DNA from 3 places in the Paenibacillus sp. MMO-58 genome. Region 1 is predicted to be linked to each of the others. Evidence: riboswitches for the same ligand, from Rfam matches in the RefSeq annotation. Region 1 holds a riboswitch; each other region holds the start of a gene.

Region 1 (5,229 bases):
TCTCAAGAGCGCCCTTCGTCTTGTCGAGTCCGGCCGCGTTTACGATCTTGTGTAAAATATTTTGATCAATCAGGAAGTTCTGGCCCAAGCTCTTCTTAAACGAGAAGCCATACTTCGCGATAATTTCCTTCGTGCGTTTCGGCGTTGCTACCTCAATCGCCTTTATATCGTTTCCGCTCATACCGTTCACTCCTGTCCCTGTTCCATCGTACGCAGAGCCTCCGCGAACTCTTCGCGGGAGATCCGGAAGCTTGTACACCGTTTGAAGAACTGCTTGCCGTTCGCATACCCGATCCCAAGCAGCTTGCCCATCTGAAGACGTCGGTTTGCCGCATCCGGATGGACGATAAGACCCGCTTCCATCAGATCCTCCCAAGTAATGTCCCCTTCTCCCGCCGCCATCTCCGTCCGCAGCTCGGAGAGCGCCTGACGAATCGCTTCGGGGCTCGCGTTCTCGATTCCGATATCGCCTTTGTACATTGCCTTCTCCTGCGGCAGAAAAGCATGCTTGCAGCCCGGCACGCGCCGCGCGACAATTTTGCGGATTCTCTCGCCCGCATGATCGGGGTCCGTAAATATAATAACGCCTCTGCGTTCCATCGCCAGCTCGATCCGGCGCAGCACTTCCTCGCCAACCGCAGAACCGTTTGTTTCAATCGTATCCGCTTCAACGGCCCGCTTCACGGCAACCGTATCGTCTTTGCCTTCCACCACAATAATTTCCTTAATCACAAGCGAACATTCCTTTCCAAAGCAGCAACTTTCGCTCTTCTTTCACCGTCAATGATCATGCAGCCTGCTTAGCATCTCCATACACACAAAAAGAAGAGGCAGCTGCCTCTTCTTATAATGGCATATTTAACAATGAAATACGATAGCGGAAAGCCATTAGCTTGCTGTTGGCTTGTTTGGTCCAAGCACGTATACGGTATACCCTTTTTTACGGCCGAACTTATTGGCATAGCTTGTGCTGTCAAAGTAAACGTCGATCTTGTTGCCATTGATGGCACTGCCTGTATCCTCCGCCCTGCGGAAGCCAATGCCTTCGATGTACACCCACCAGCCGATTGGAATAACATCCGGATCCACCGCGATGGTACGGCCTTCCTTCACCTTCGCGCCGGAAGCCGTAATGCCGTATCCCGGATGACTCTCATCCTTGCCGGTAGAAGCTACGCCTGCCGAATAGGCGGTTAAAGTAACATTCTTGAGAACCTTCTTTGGCCTAAACGTTACGCCACTCTTTGTATACGAGCCCGTGCTCGTACTGGATAGCGTATGTACGTCCTTCTTTGAACCCACCGCTACGACCTGACTGACAGTATGCTTCTGAACGACTTTGTCGACCAGCTTGGAGGAGACAAGAACACCATTCTCGTACTTTTTCTCCACGCGCTCGATAACGACGCCAGTCTTGCCGGATTGCACCAGCTTCTCCTTCCCTTTCTCGAGGGTAGGATCTTGTTTCTTTACGATCGAGAACGGCAAAGTCCGTTCGTTCTCTGCTACCTTGGTATCGATGCGTGTAACGGTAACCGTCATTGCCTTCGAAATCTGAGTATCGAGAGACGGGTTAACTCTATCTTGATCGCGAACCGGAATATTTAATTTCCCGATCGCCGCCTGTACTGTTTTCTCTGTCGTGTACACCGTCGATGTTTTGCCATCTGCTTTTACGGTAACCGGAACCGCGTATTTAATCTCGATGCGGTCTCCGTCTTTGATGGACGCATTCAGAGGATGGGATACCTCGTCATAGGGTCCAACCGTTATAGCTTGTTCATCCAGTAGGCGTTGCAGGACCCATTGTTTTGTCTTAACAACAGTTTCTTGTCCGTTCACTACTACGGATACGCTCTTATCAGCCGATCCGTACAACAACACCAAAAACATGAAAGTCATAGCGATTGAGATAATTGCACTCAGAACAATCAAACGCAAATTTTCATGCTTCCATCGCATTGCGAAAGTCATGCTGGATGATCGCTTCCCATGGGTCTCCTTAGCTTGGATCATGCCCATTTCTATCGGTCCTCCTTCATAGCCCCGCCGCCAAACTGTTACGCATGATACTATTGACGCGACTATTAAGTATATTGGCGTGACGAGCACGCTCCAGTGTTACGGCCTCCCACCTTCAAGATTTACCCTGTAAAGACTATTTCCGAAGTAGCAAAATCGAAAATAAAAAGAAGCCTTCGACAGAGGATCTGATCGTGGCTTCCTGGGTAATCAAACATTCAGGAAAAGGTGAATACACGAGGTTGATCGCTCTCTATATTCGCTTACGAGGTTAGCTGACGGGTTCGGGCGAGAGAGCTGCCCTATCCACGGAACGAATGCTCATGGCAATCGCCGCAAAATTCACCCCTGAAGAATTCATACGCAGCACGATGCTTCAAGACGTCCTAACTATGCATCCGCTGTCGTTGGTTCCCCCGCTCTCCGGCTTTCGGAGATTAAGCGCAAACTGGAAATCCAATACAAAAGTTAAAGCTCTGAGAAAAATCATACATTCCTGACCACAGAATTGTAAAGATGCGTTAAAAGACGATTTTAACGAAATTTTAGGATTCTAAAGGCAAATAAGGGCGATTCCAACAAGTAAAAAGACTTTTATCGCCGCTATAGTCCTTATTTCAGCGGTTTTACACCGTTTTTAAACAATACCAAAACATTTTTTACCGTTTGCGCTTGTAATAACTGCGATTTCCTCCTTGGATTTTCCTGTTATTTCCGCTGCTGCCTCTGAGACCAAAGACACATACGAGCTCTCATTCCTCTTCCCTCTAAATGGATGGGGAGACAGATAAGGGGAATCCGTTTCGATGAGAAGACGGTCAAGCGGAACGTTCGCAAGCACCTCTTTAGGCACCCTTGCATTTTTGAAAGTGACCGGTCCGCCGAACGAAATATAGAAGTTCATATCGAGGCACATTTTTGCGGTTTCCCAGCTGCCGGAGTAGCAGTGCATAACCCCTCCGACTTCAGACGCTTTCTCCTCCCTCAAAATACGGACAATGTCCTCATGCGCATCCCGGTTATGAATGACAATCGGCTTACCCACCTTCCGGGCAAGGCGGATTTGCTCCCGGAATACCCGGTGCTGCACATCCTTCGGAGAGGTATCCCAGTGGTAATCAAGACCGATTTCCCCTATGGCTACAACCTTCGGATGGGAGCAAAGCTGCTCGATCCATTCCAGATCCCCCGGCTCCATGAAAACGCTGTCCACCGGATGCCAGCCAACCGCTGCGTAAATAAAATCGTATTTTTCCGCAAGCTCCATCGTCGTTGGAATTGTCTCCCGGTTGAAGCCGACATTGATCATTAAATCAACACCGGCAGCACGCGCCCTTTCGATAACTTCGGCACGGTCGTTGTCGAATTGCGGAGAGTCCAGGTGGGTATGTGTGTCGAATAAAGATATCATCTTAGCTGCAAGCTCCTTCTATATAAAGAGTTAAATTTTAAACAATCGCCGGACAGCCGGACTTAACCGATCAGTTGCGTCAAGGAGCGGCTCAATCGGGTAATAGATATGATACTGGCCTTGGTGCAGACCGCTGATGGAACGGACAATGTCGGATTTCACCGATATTTCGCTTAAGCTGTTATCATCGCTTAGCAGCAGAATCGGCGCTTTTTCCTCTTTCCCGCCTTTTTTCGCATCCGGGCGATAAATGTCGTAAGGCTGATCAAACGGGAAATCGATTTCCATATGGTAATCCGGATTAAGACCGATAGCGATAAACTCCCGGGCTGCTTCCTCCAATAAAGAGTCCCCCGGATCATCAAGCGTGATGTATTTGTATAGCTGGCGATTGAGGAACCTGTCGCACAATTCGGCGAGCAATGAATCCTTCTCCTCGGTCCATAACGAGAAGATCGTCTGCATGTAGGCCTCGTCCAGCTTCAAATAATCCGGCACTGTAATGCTGCCGTCAAGCAGCTTGTTAATGGGCCCCGGCATCCATGAAAAGGTATAACCGCTGTCGTACAGCTCCTTGGCCCGCCGGGTAATCTGCCTTAAAATAATCTCCGAGCTCCGGGTAACCGGGTGGAAATAAATTTGCCAATACATCTGGTAACGGGACATCAAATAATGCTCAATGGCATGCATTCCGCTTTCTTTTACGACAATCTTGCCCTGAACGGGACGCAGGACGCGCAATATCCGCTCCAGGTCGAAATTGCCGTAGTTGACTCCCGTAAAATAAGCATCGCGCAGCAGATAGTCCATTCGGTCCGCATCCATCTGGCTGGAGATCAGGCTTACAACGATCGGATTCGGGTACGTCTTGCTGATTACCGAGGCTACCTTCTCCGGGAAACCCTCCGATACGCGGCGCAGCACGCGGTTAACCTCCGTATCCTCCAGCAAAATCGCGCAGGTCCACTGCTCATGATGAGTGTCGAAAACCTGCTCCAGCGAATGAGAAAAAGGCCCATGGCCAACGTCGTGCAAAAGCGCGGCGCAGAGAGCCAGCAGTCTTTCCTCCGCCGGCCAGCCCGGATACTCGTTACGCTCGAATTGAGAGATGATCTTCCTCGTTATTTCATAAACCCCAAGGGAGTGAGAGAAACGGCTGTGTTCTGCGCCATGAAACGTCAAATAAGAGGTTCCGAGCTGGCGAATTCGTCTAAGCCTCTGAAACTCCTTCGTGTTGATCAAATCCCACACCGTCTGATCCTGCACGTAAATGTATTTGTGCACCGGATCCTTAAAAACCTTCTCTTCAGTCAGCTGCTGATTCATTCGCCCTTTCAACTCCTTTGTTCATGGTTTCGACACAAAACTCTGGTATAATGTCGAATACTGTCGTAATATAGTTTCCAAATTGTCGAAGCTGTTGTATTCTATAGTAAGATTAATATGACCTTGCTATAGAGTCAAATTCCCGTAAATATAGGTCTAGTAAGCTCTATTAAAGACTTTCTCGGTTGACTATTATGGGAATCGTTGGTATTATAGTAGCCATAAAAAGAAAAACTATGTCGAATAGTGACGAAATGTAATTTCCTGAGAGGAGAAACAAAATCATGATGAAATCTACTGGTATTGTACGTAAAGTCGACGAATTGGGTCGTGTTGTTATTCCAATCGAATTGCGCCGTACCCTTGGTATTGGCGAGAAAGATGCTCTGGAGATCTATGTAGACGGCGAGCGTATTATGCTTAAGAAATACGAGCCTGCATGTATCTTCTGCGGCAATGCAGAGAACGTA
Region 2 (5,229 bases), on a different contig from region 1:
TTTCCAGCGAGAGTGCGGTTTGGACAACCTTATTTCTTTTGGCTTCTACAGAAGATGAGGCTGCTTCAACTTGCTGAAGTAATGATGTTGCCGGCAAGCTCAAGGCCAGCATTAAGAGTGCGATCTTTGTCTTGATTCCGTTTTTCATGTTGTCTCTCCTCTTCGTTAGTTTCAAGGAAAGTATATTTTTATTAGTCAGAACAAGAAATAATCAAAAATTGGCATGTAAACGCCACCAATGAGTTGTTTGGTTGAAAAAAGCCTGATAAATTGCGGTTTTTTTTCTATTTTGGCAATACATCTTAGAAATATAAATATTTTTTCACTAGATGTATTTTGTACCTTGTGTTAAAATTATATATTTTTCTTCTTATATTTTTAAACGTTAGACTTTTGAAATAGTAAGCATATAAGCATCCCAAATTTCAAGTGAATTATTGTTTAAGAAACGCAGGACCTTATGGTATATTTTAAGAACAGAGAAGAATAATAATTAGCAGAAACGGAATGATTTCAGCGTGAAAAAGATATTATTATACTTCAATATTCTCATGATTATTCTCATCATCTTGGGTATTGTTCTAATCGTGGAACAAAATCAAAAGGAAAAAACAAGCACTTTGATGGCAACACCCACACCTGCTAGAGCAATTCCACCCAAAGAAACCGATCCAATTAATATGACTAAGGACTTGCCTCCCTCTCAGCGGAAGACATCCGTTCTATTGACCGCACCGTTAGTTAAACAATTACCCGAATTGTTAAACGGCTGTGAAATAACATCCTTAACAATGCTCTTGCAATATTACGGAATTAAGAAGGATAAAATGGATTTAGTCCCGGAGCTTATTCGGGATGATACACCGATTATTAAAAGTAAGAATGGTCAAATTTTAACCTGGGGAGATCCGAACATTGGATTTGTCGGCGATATTACCGGCAAGAAAATTGGTTACGGTATCTACCATGAACCATTATATCAACTGCTAAAAACTTACATCGATACAGCTGTCGATTTAAGCGGTACTTCCTTGAGTGAATTGGAACAGAAGCTTTCAGCCGGCTACCCGGTCGTAGTTTGGACCACAGTTAACTATAGTGCACCAGCGGAAAATGACTGGAAATCGTGGAGTTCTCCGACTGGAACGATTAAAGCTACTTTTAAAGAACATAGCGTTCTATTGGTTGGCTATGATAAAGATCACGTTTATCTAAACGACCCGCTTAGCGGCAAGAAACAAGTAAAAGTGAATAAACATATTTTTTTGTTAGGTTGGACAGCCATGGGCAAGCAGGCCATTTCTTATGGTAATTGAAAAGGGTTTGTTGGGCATAAGAGGATAATACTCACACGGCCTCTATTATCCTTTCCTTCGCCAATTAGTAAAAGAAACAAGCCCCGTAAACGGACTTGTTTCTTTCGGTTTTTTAATGGTTTTTCGTTGTCATTTCCCCATAAACTTCTTCTGTTACGACACGCCGAGCTGTCACATACCGTTTTTCATAATAGTCCTCGGAGAGGCTACTAACTCTTACCCCTTTGCTGCTGGATGAATGAGCGAATTGTTCATTACCGATATATATGCCGGCATGAGATATGCCCTTTCCATCTGTGTTAAAGAACACGAGATCGCCAGGTTTTAAATTCTCTTTTGCAACTTTTATTCCCTCTTGCGCCTGTGCCTTGGATGTCCGTGGAAGATCTACATCATATTTATTGAATATGTATAAGATGAATCCTGAACAGTCAAAGCCGTTTGTTGTTGTCCCCCCCCATTTATAAGGAGTTCCAACGACCTGATCAACGGCATGTTTGATATCCATTCCGTTTGCAAACGCACTTCCAGCAAAAGCAAAACACATAGTACCCAATACAAGTGAAGCAATAACTTTCTTCAAAACAGTTTCTCCCTTCGATGCCTACGAGGTTAGCTAAGGGTTCGGAAGAAGGTTTCCCTATAATCCTTAAGTGCAGATTAATTCACCCGAGAGTGGATCCCCCGTTTCCATTTTTTAAGAGGAATTCGGCAAATTTCGTTTTGTTTTTTATTTCGGTTTATTCATTTCTCTTTTTTCTATCCAATTCCTTCTTATTTTCTATTAGAATAATCTCATATTCGACAAAGAATGAATGAATATAATATATTTACTTGTTTTATATACCGATTCCTTTAACCGCTATTTTGATCCAGCTTATTCCTTTATCCCGACTTAAGAAAACGTTTCGTTCAGATGTGGAAAATGCTATTTCGTTTTCAATTTGCGGGTTTTGGGCGATGTAAGTAATGAAATCATTCGGGTTAAGGGCAGGTGTAATAAGCGATCTTATTTCTTCGTTTATTTGCCACAATAATTTCTTTCCTCCGATAAATAAATCGCCGTTTTTTCCGAATGCTACGGCAGTCACTTCTTCCTCAAGAGCTAGCTTCTTAAATTGATCGCCATAATTGCTCGACAAGAAAACACCGTTGCTTGTTCCGATGGCAACCGTTTGAGGGTCTGAAGGATGAGCGGCTATTGCTGTCATTTGCCCGTCCAATCCATTTAACTCGCTCTTTTTCCACGTTTTCGCGTTATCTAATGTTACGTATACGCCCGATGTACTTAACCTTGTATTAGCTTCCGGATTATAGACATAAATGGCGTGCGTTTTATACCCTGCTGCCATCCCATGAAAATCCATGACACCCTGTAAATCCAATGGGATAATCGTTTCTCCGTCATTAGTAACTTTAACAATTCCAAGAGGATTAACCAGATCTGACCCTAATGCAGGATGACCACTGCTATAGAATCCGTCGTCAACAAGATTAAATCCCATATAATCATGCTTGTCCCCTTCAAAGGGGTTCCAGCGATCATTTCTATAGGCCATAATTCCTTCATGTGCGGGAATTAATAGCTGTGTACCGTCGTTCGTGAAACCTAATCCATGAATATGAGTGATGTTTGCGTTTTCTTTTTTAGACGGCAGCACTACTAATTGGACAAATGCAGCACTCAAAATTCCTAAGAGTAGTCCTCCTGCCCACCAAGTTTTAGGCATGATAGCCGAACCTTTCTTTTTCATTAACTGTTCCTCTCTACCCGATTATTTGTCCAACCACTTCAATTTTTCAAAATATTCATCTTGATTGATTTCGCCATTAGCATAACGCTCGCCTAAGATCATCCGGGGATGGTCTTTTACTTTACCCATTTGCAATTTACGAATGATGAAATAAATAGTTAAGCCAAGTATTACAACAAGCACGATCCCTGCAATAGCCATCATGATACACATTTGCATCATAGAAGAGTTTCCTGTCATATAATCCATCATCATGACAAATCAGCTCCTCTCTTCGATATCATTGTCGATTTCTATTCCATGATACAATTCACATTTGATGATATTGTGTAGGAAATAAAATTCTTATGACAACGTATGCTTATAAATAATCCATTGGATTTTGAACTTCTTCATTGATTCTGACTTCAAAATGGAGATGATTGCCGGTTGAATTCCCTGTCGATCCTACTTCGGCAATTTTCTGTCCTCTGTTAACTTTTTCTTCTTCCTCCACTTTTATTCCGTTCATACGAATATGGGCATACAGCGTCCACATGCCGTTTCCATGATCAATGATAACCGTGTTTCCATATCCGCTTGTCCATCTTGCCAGCAAGACCGTACCTGATTGGGCAGCTAATATGTCCCTTCCTCCTGGCGCCCCAATATCAATCCCCTTATGAAAAGTGTCCTTCTCCCCCGTTATCGGATCTTCCCGGTCTCCAAACGGAGATGTAATGGGATAGGTTTTAGCGAATGGCCAACTAAGCTCAGTTTCCTTGGAAGGTGAACTATCGATGGTGGTTTGATGCTCCTCGTGCTCACTTTCTTTTAATGCTTGCTCTTCCAGCGTTTTTTTCTTCTCTTTGAGTGCAGCAGCTTCTCTGGCCATATCCAACAGTTTAATTTCTTGATCCTTTGATACCGTTAGCAGCGCCTTCTGTTCTTGCTCTAAAGAAGCAATTAATACTTGCTTTTCCTGCTCCTTAAGACGAAGCTCACTCATCATCTGATCCGTTTGTAAACGGAGCTCCTTGACCTCAAGCATTTGCTCCTCCATCTTTGTTTGCTTTAGGGAAATGTTTGTTGCATCTGCTTGGTTTTGTTCGATGATGGATTGGTCTTGGGCAATAATGATTTTCAGGCTCTCGATCCGGTCAATAAAATCCATAAAACTATTTGATTGCAATAGAACATTTATATAGGAGACCGCACCATTTTGATACATGAGCCGAACACGATTATCTTGGAGCTTTTTTCGCTCTGTTAGACGGTTCTTTATCTCTTTTAGCTGTACAGCGGTATTAATTATATTTTGCTGCAAAGAAACGATTTGTTTGTTATAACGCGTAAGCTGTTCACTTGTACGATCCAGATTTTTTAGAATCGTAGTGATTTCTTGCTCTGCTACAGTTTTATCATTAAGTACTTCTTCCCGGCTGTCTTGACTGTCTTGCGCTTTTTTCTCTGCATCCTTCATTTTCTCTTCAATATCTTGAATTTCCGTATCCAGCCCATCCACTTCGGCTATCGCCCGGCTTTGGCTTGGGTAGGCAAGCAAACCAGACATTAAGGAAAAGATCAGAAAAAATATTACTTGTTTCCTCAAGTAGAAACCTCCTGATCACTGCGCGGCATGTAAGTATTGACTCTTTGGAAGATCAATCACATACATTTTGTGCCAAAGCGCTAAATTGTAAAATAACCAAATAATCCGAGCGTAATCACCCTGACCATGTTTATGCTTCATAACGATTTCTTCAATGGTTCTCATGTTTACAATGTTATCGATTCCGCTTGCTTGAATTTGTTCCAGCATAACACGCGTCCGTTCCGTTTTAAGCCATTGTCGTAATGGTACGGGAAACCCAAGTTTGGGACGGTTAATAACTGAATCTGGAATGACGCCACTTAAAGCCCTTCTTAACACATGTTTGGTGGTGCCATTCGATATACGGTAAGCTGCCGGTATTTGACTGGCAATTTCGAATACTTCTTTATCTAGAAACGGTACTCTCAATTCCAGGGAATGAGCCATGGAGCATTTGTCGGCTTTTGCCAAAATATCACCAGGCAGCCATAGATTCATATCGATTAATTGCATTCGGGTCACATCATCTAAATGAGATGTTTGATTATATATTGGCTTCGTGATCGGATGCGTGGACAAGGAATAG
Region 3 (5,229 bases), on a different contig from region 1:
AAATCCTCTTCCTCCATGGCAAGAGATGCCGGCCATATGATTTGCCGAAGCCATTGCGCCAGCGGCAAATCATCGGAAACGCCCCTTATAAAGGTCTGAAACAAATGGGTGTGCCCGTTCACCAATCCGGGAATGACGGCCTTCCCCTGCGCATCCATCAAGATATCCGCCTGCCGGAGAAGCTCATCCTTCGAGCCGTCCGCCGGCCACTCTCCCACCTCCGCAATAAGATCCCCCTTCATGAGAACATAACCATTAGGGATCACCCGCATCTCCTCATTCATCGTGATGACGGTCCCGTTACGAATCAGCTGCTTTTTCATACCGATCACACCCTCATGTAAGTTGATTAACCCGCAATTTGAAGTTTTCGCAACCATTCCGTCTGTTTCTGGTTTCGTATGTAATGTTTTATGACATCAGTATAAGAGCGCCCCAGCAGAGCGTCAACCACATCGTAACTAAAAAAGGGCTTTTCTGGACTGTTTTGTCATTTTCTATAGACCATTTTGGTTACTGATGTTATATTAATTTACATAAAAACGAACGAATTCGAAACTAATACCTAACATTTATCTCGCACAAAGTAGCTTAACGTGAAATTTTATCGAATAGGAGTGGTCTCATGCATTTACTGCACTTGGATGACACAGATCAGGAAATTATCCGCCTGCTGCACGATAACGGACGGATGTCGTACGCCAAGATCGGCGAGCTTCTCAATTTATCTAGAGTCGCGATCCAGAAGCGCGTGGATGCGATGGTGAATAACGGAATTATCGAGAACTTCACCGTACGGTTAAACACAACCAAGCTCGGCAAATCCATCTCCGCTTTTTTCGAAGTTGAGGTTGAGCCTCGATTCGTAGAGCAAGCCGGGGCACTGTTATCGGAGGAACCGGAAGTGATCAGCATCTATCAGATGACGGGACCAAGCTCGCTGCATATGCATGCGCTGCTGAAGGACGAGGAGGCGCTGGAGCACTTTTTGTTCAAAAAAATCTATGTGCTTGAAGGGATCGTAAACGTCAACACCCATATGGTTATCAAACGCTTTAAGCAGGGTACGGGGCTTGAGCTGTAGGCAGACAAAAAGCCTCGGTCCCGACGGGACCGAGGCTTTGGGCTATTTTTTCAAATGGTAAGGCACTGTGGTGATGATAACGTCCTTACGGTACAGAAGCTGGGCACGGAGCATTAGGCTCGTTTGGTTATGCAAAATGTTGTGCCAGCCCTTCTTCGGAATAAACTGCGGAATAATGACGGTTACCTGGTAATTGTTCTCGCCCGCCTTGCGCTGCACCGTATCGATAAACTTGAACAGCGGATTCGATATCGAGCGGTAAGGCGAATGCAGAGTCACGAGCCGGACATCCGGCTGGAATTTCTCCCACTTCTCTTCGAAGACGGCTTCATCCTCTTTTTCAAAAGGAACGTACACGGCAATGATCTGTTCAGGCTTAAGCGACTTGGCATATAGAATCGAATGCTCGACAACATGCGTAATCCCCGATACCGGCAGAATCATTACGTTACCCTCAATCGGCATTACAGGCTCGCAGGTAGCGAGGCGCAGCTGTTCGCCCACCGCTTCGTAGTGCTTCTTGATCCGGTGGAACACGAAGATAATAAGCGGCAGGAAGATCAGAATCGACCATACCTGCGCGAACTTCGTCAGGAAAAACATCATCGAGACGATAAAGCTGATGAGCGCGCCAATCGAGTTAATGATAAACTTGCCGACCCAGCCCTTCGGCCGTTGGCGGAACCATTTGACCAGCATCCCCGTCTGCGACAACGTAAACGGGATAAATACGCCAACCGCGTACAACGGAATGAGATGCTCGGTCTTGCCCTGGAACGCCACGATCAGGATGATGGACAGAACCCCAAGGCTGATGATGCCGTTCGAGTAACCGAGACGGTCACCGCGAGCCGTAAACATTCTCGGAATAAACTTATCCTTCGCCAGGTTAACAGCCAGCAGCGGGAAGGCCGAATAGCCGGTATTAGCCGCCAGGATCAAGATAAGTGCCGTAGTACCCTGGATAAAATAATACATCGTATGGCGTCCGAATATGCTCTCGGCAATCTGTGACACAACCGTTACTTCTTCTTTCGGCGCTATACCGTAGTAATACGCCAGGAAGACGATACCCGAGAACAGGATCGAGAGCAGGCCACCCATCGCTAATAACGTCTTGGCCGCATTGTTCGGCGCAGGATCCTTGAAGTTCGGGATCGCGTTCGAGATGGCCTCAACCCCGGTCAAAGCCGAGCTGCCCGATGCGAACGCGCGAAGCAGCAGGAACAGGCTGATGCCTGCAACCGGCGTTCCTAAAGAGGTGTGAAGCGCAGGCGATACGTCGCCTGTGGCGATTTTGTACAAGCCTACAATGACCATGACAACAATCGCGAGCACAAACAAGTAAACGGGATAAGCAAGGATAGACGCCGATTCCGTCACGCCCCGCAGGTTTAAGATCGTAATAAAAAGGACAAACACGATAGAGATTAGTACTGAATGCTCGTGCAGGCTTGGAAAAGCGGACGTAATCGCGTCCGTACCCGCCGAAACGCTTACCGCTACGGTCAAAATATAATCGACCAGCAGGGCGCCGCCTGATATGAGACCCGGGAACACCCCGAGATTTTCCTTCGATACGACATACGCTCCCCCGCCATGCGGGTAGGCAAATATAATTTGCCGGTAAGACAAGATAAGCGCCGTTAATAAGACCAGCACCCCGACACCAATCGGAATCGAATACCAAAACGCCGCTGCGCTAACGGTCATCAAGACGAGCAAAATCTGCTCTGGCCCGTAAGCAACGGATGATAAGGCATCCGAGGACAGGATCGCAAGCGCCTTCGTTTTAATGAGCTTCTGTTCCCCTAATTCCGTGGACTTGAGGGGACGCCCGATCAGTAATCTTTTGATAAGAGTAAACACACAGGTCACCGCCAACATTGAAGTTAAACATCTAATACCTGGATACTTGGCTACTCGAACACTTATCAGTGCTAATGTAACCACCTTTGCTTCTTTCTACGCATAGAAAAAAGACCGCAGAGTATCCTCCCGCGGCCCGTAAATAACCGAAGTTCACCCTCTCTATCAACGCTTACAAGGTTAGCTGACGGATTCGGGCGTTTAGAGTCGCCCTACAGCTTGCTGCCCGCAATCCTATAATGCGGCCGGCATGCCGATTCACCCCGGCGACAAGCATGCACTTTCCTGCCTATCGCAATTGGTTCCCCTGCTCTCCGTTTCTAACGGAAACTCAGCGAATATGAACATATGAAGTTTTGCAGATTTGATCATAGACCCGATCCCCCAATTCTGTAAACTGCGATATAAACGCGAAAAAGGGCAGAATGGTCTGTTTTCCATTCATGAATGCGGATACATAATTGGCTCGCTCTCGGAATGTCCCAAATAAACCGCCATGCTTTCTTTTACCGTGCAATCGGCAGATAATCCCTGCTATGACAGTGGAGATTGGCTATTATCTGACAGGCATGCCCTATTAAAGGCTTTGTCAGCAAAAAAAGCGCGAACCTGCCTATGGCTGGCCCGCGCTTTTTTTGTTTTTATTTCGTAAGACGGAACGATTTCGCTTCCGCATCGCGGCTGTTAGGGCCTACAAAGACATGGAATTCGCCTGCATCGCTCTTCAGTTGCAGATCCGCATGGTAATAACGAAGCTGTTCCTCGGTAATCTCGAACGTCACCGTCCGCGTCTCGCCCGGCTGGATGGCCAGCTTGCGGAAGCCCTTCAGCTCCTTCAGCGGACGGACAACCTCGCCGGCAAGATCGCGTACGTATAGCTGGACAACCTCTTCGCCGGCAGAAGCTCCCGTGTTTGTCACGTCAACCGATACCCGAAGCGTATCTCCTGCGCTCATAACGTCCGTAGACAGGGTGGCTTCGCTGTACGAGAAGCTCGTATAGCTCAAGCCGTAACCAAACGGCATAAGCGGCGCATTCGGCATGTCCAAATATTTCGAGACGTAACGCTCATTCGCATTCTGTGGCGTAAGCGGACGTCCCGTATTGTAGTTGTTGTAGTATACCGGAACTTGTCCAACGGAATAAGGGAAAGACATGGTCAGACGTCCTGACGGGTTCACGTCGCCGTAGAGCACATCCGCGATCGCATTGCCGCCTTCCGTACCAGGGAACCAAACCTCAAGGAGCGCATCCGCCTCCTCGATCACGCCATGCAGATCAAGCGGTCTACCGTTGAACAATACAACCACGATCGGCTTGCCAAGCGGCTTCAGCTTCCGAACAAGCTCCAGCTGCGCCTCTGGCAGACGGATGTCGCCGCGGCTTCCCGCTTCCCCGCTCATCTCGGAGCTTTCGCCCAGCGCCAGCACGATTACGTCGGCTTGCAATGCCGCAGCCACCGCTTCCTGAAGCTGCTCCTCGGTCACGGCTTCGATATCGGAGCCTTTCGCCACCGCAACGATATCCGCTCCCTTATGGGCAGATAGACCCGCATGCAGCTGCACCGTTTCCTCTTGCTTGCCCCAGATCGACCAAGGGCCCAGAATATCTCCGCTTTCGGCAAACGGTCCGATAAGCGCAAGCTTTTGCCCGCCGCGAAGAGGTAGAGCCTCCTGCTCGTTCTTCAGCAGCACGAAGGATTTAGCCGCGATCTCGCGTGCCGCAGCCCGGTGCTCAGGCGACAGCAGCACTTCCTTCTCCCGTTCTTCGCTTGCGGCGCGGTACGGATTCTCGAAGAGACCCAGCTTGTCCTTCAGCTTCAGAATGCGGAGCACGGACTCGTCAATCAGTTTGATATCCACTTCGCCCGATTCCACAAGCTCCTTCAAATGATTGGCATAGTGCGAGGTCATCATCTCCATGTCGACGCCGGCTTCAATCGCCTTCCGCGCGGCTTCCTTGCCGTCCGCCGCAACGCCATGCGGGATCATCTCGCCTACCGCGCCCCAGTCGGAGATCAGCATGCCGTCAAAGCCCCACTCGTCGCGGAGCAGGTTCCGCATCAGCCACTTGTTGCCGGTTGCCGGGATGCCGTCGACGGTGTTGAAGGCCGTCATCACCATCTCGCAGCCCTCGTCCAGCGCGGCTTTATAAGCCGGCAGATAGGACTCGCGAAGCTGTCTCTCCGACATGTTGACGGTATTGTAATCGCGACCGCCTTCCGCTGCGCCGTAAGCGGCAAAATGCTTCACGCACGCGGCAACGCGGTCCATATC

Evidence for each region. A riboswitch is a leader RNA that binds a small molecule or an ion and turns the genes downstream of it on or off. The one in region 1 is predicted to bind cyclic di-AMP.
Region 2: linked by a shared signal. The riboswitch ahead of WFJ73_RS22740 (C40 family peptidase) and the one ahead of WFJ73_RS30865 (ubiquitin-like domain-containing protein) in region 1 are both predicted to bind cyclic di-AMP.
Region 3: linked by a shared signal. The riboswitch ahead of WFJ73_RS26445 (APC family permease) and the one ahead of WFJ73_RS30865 (ubiquitin-like domain-containing protein) in region 1 are both predicted to bind cyclic di-AMP.

Annotation. Positions count from the first base shown of each region.
Region 1 is NZ_JBBCVY010000018.1:63,013-68,241, forward strand. Features, by position in the region: gene rsmA (16S rRNA (adenine(1518)-N(6)/adenine(1519)-N(6))-dimethyltransferase RsmA) at 1-181, opposite strand, end outside; gene rnmV (ribonuclease M5) at 187-732, opposite strand; gene WFJ73_RS30865 (ubiquitin-like domain-containing protein) at 889-2,022, opposite strand; cyclic di-AMP (ydaO/yuaA leader) riboswitch at 2,267-2,476, opposite strand; gene WFJ73_RS30870 (TatD family hydrolase) at 2,660-3,433, opposite strand; gene WFJ73_RS30875 (HD domain-containing protein) at 3,464-4,759, opposite strand; gene WFJ73_RS30880 (AbrB/MazE/SpoVT family DNA-binding domain-containing protein) at 5,044-5,229, shown strand, end outside.
Region 2 is NZ_JBBCVY010000008.1:158,261-163,489, reverse strand. Features, by position in the region: gene WFJ73_RS22750 (C40 family peptidase) at 1-148, opposite strand, end outside; gene WFJ73_RS22745 (C39 family peptidase) at 519-1,316, shown strand; gene WFJ73_RS22740 (C40 family peptidase) at 1,429-1,899, opposite strand; cyclic di-AMP (ydaO/yuaA leader) riboswitch at 1,903-2,040, opposite strand; gene WFJ73_RS22735 (F510_1955 family glycosylhydrolase) at 2,156-3,070, opposite strand; gene WFJ73_RS22730 (SHOCT domain-containing protein) at 3,092-3,325, opposite strand; gene WFJ73_RS22725 (murein hydrolase activator EnvC family protein) at 3,432-4,661, opposite strand; gene asnB (asparagine synthase (glutamine-hydrolyzing)) at 4,677-5,229, opposite strand, start outside.
Region 3 is NZ_JBBCVY010000011.1:102,422-107,650, reverse strand. Features, by position in the region: gene WFJ73_RS26455 (amidohydrolase family protein) at 1-323, opposite strand, end outside; gene WFJ73_RS26450 (Lrp/AsnC family transcriptional regulator) at 626-1,084, shown strand; gene WFJ73_RS26445 (APC family permease) at 1,127-2,953, opposite strand; cyclic di-AMP (ydaO/yuaA leader) riboswitch at 3,107-3,300, opposite strand; gene WFJ73_RS26440 (glycoside hydrolase family 3 N-terminal domain-containing protein) at 3,595-5,229, opposite strand, start outside.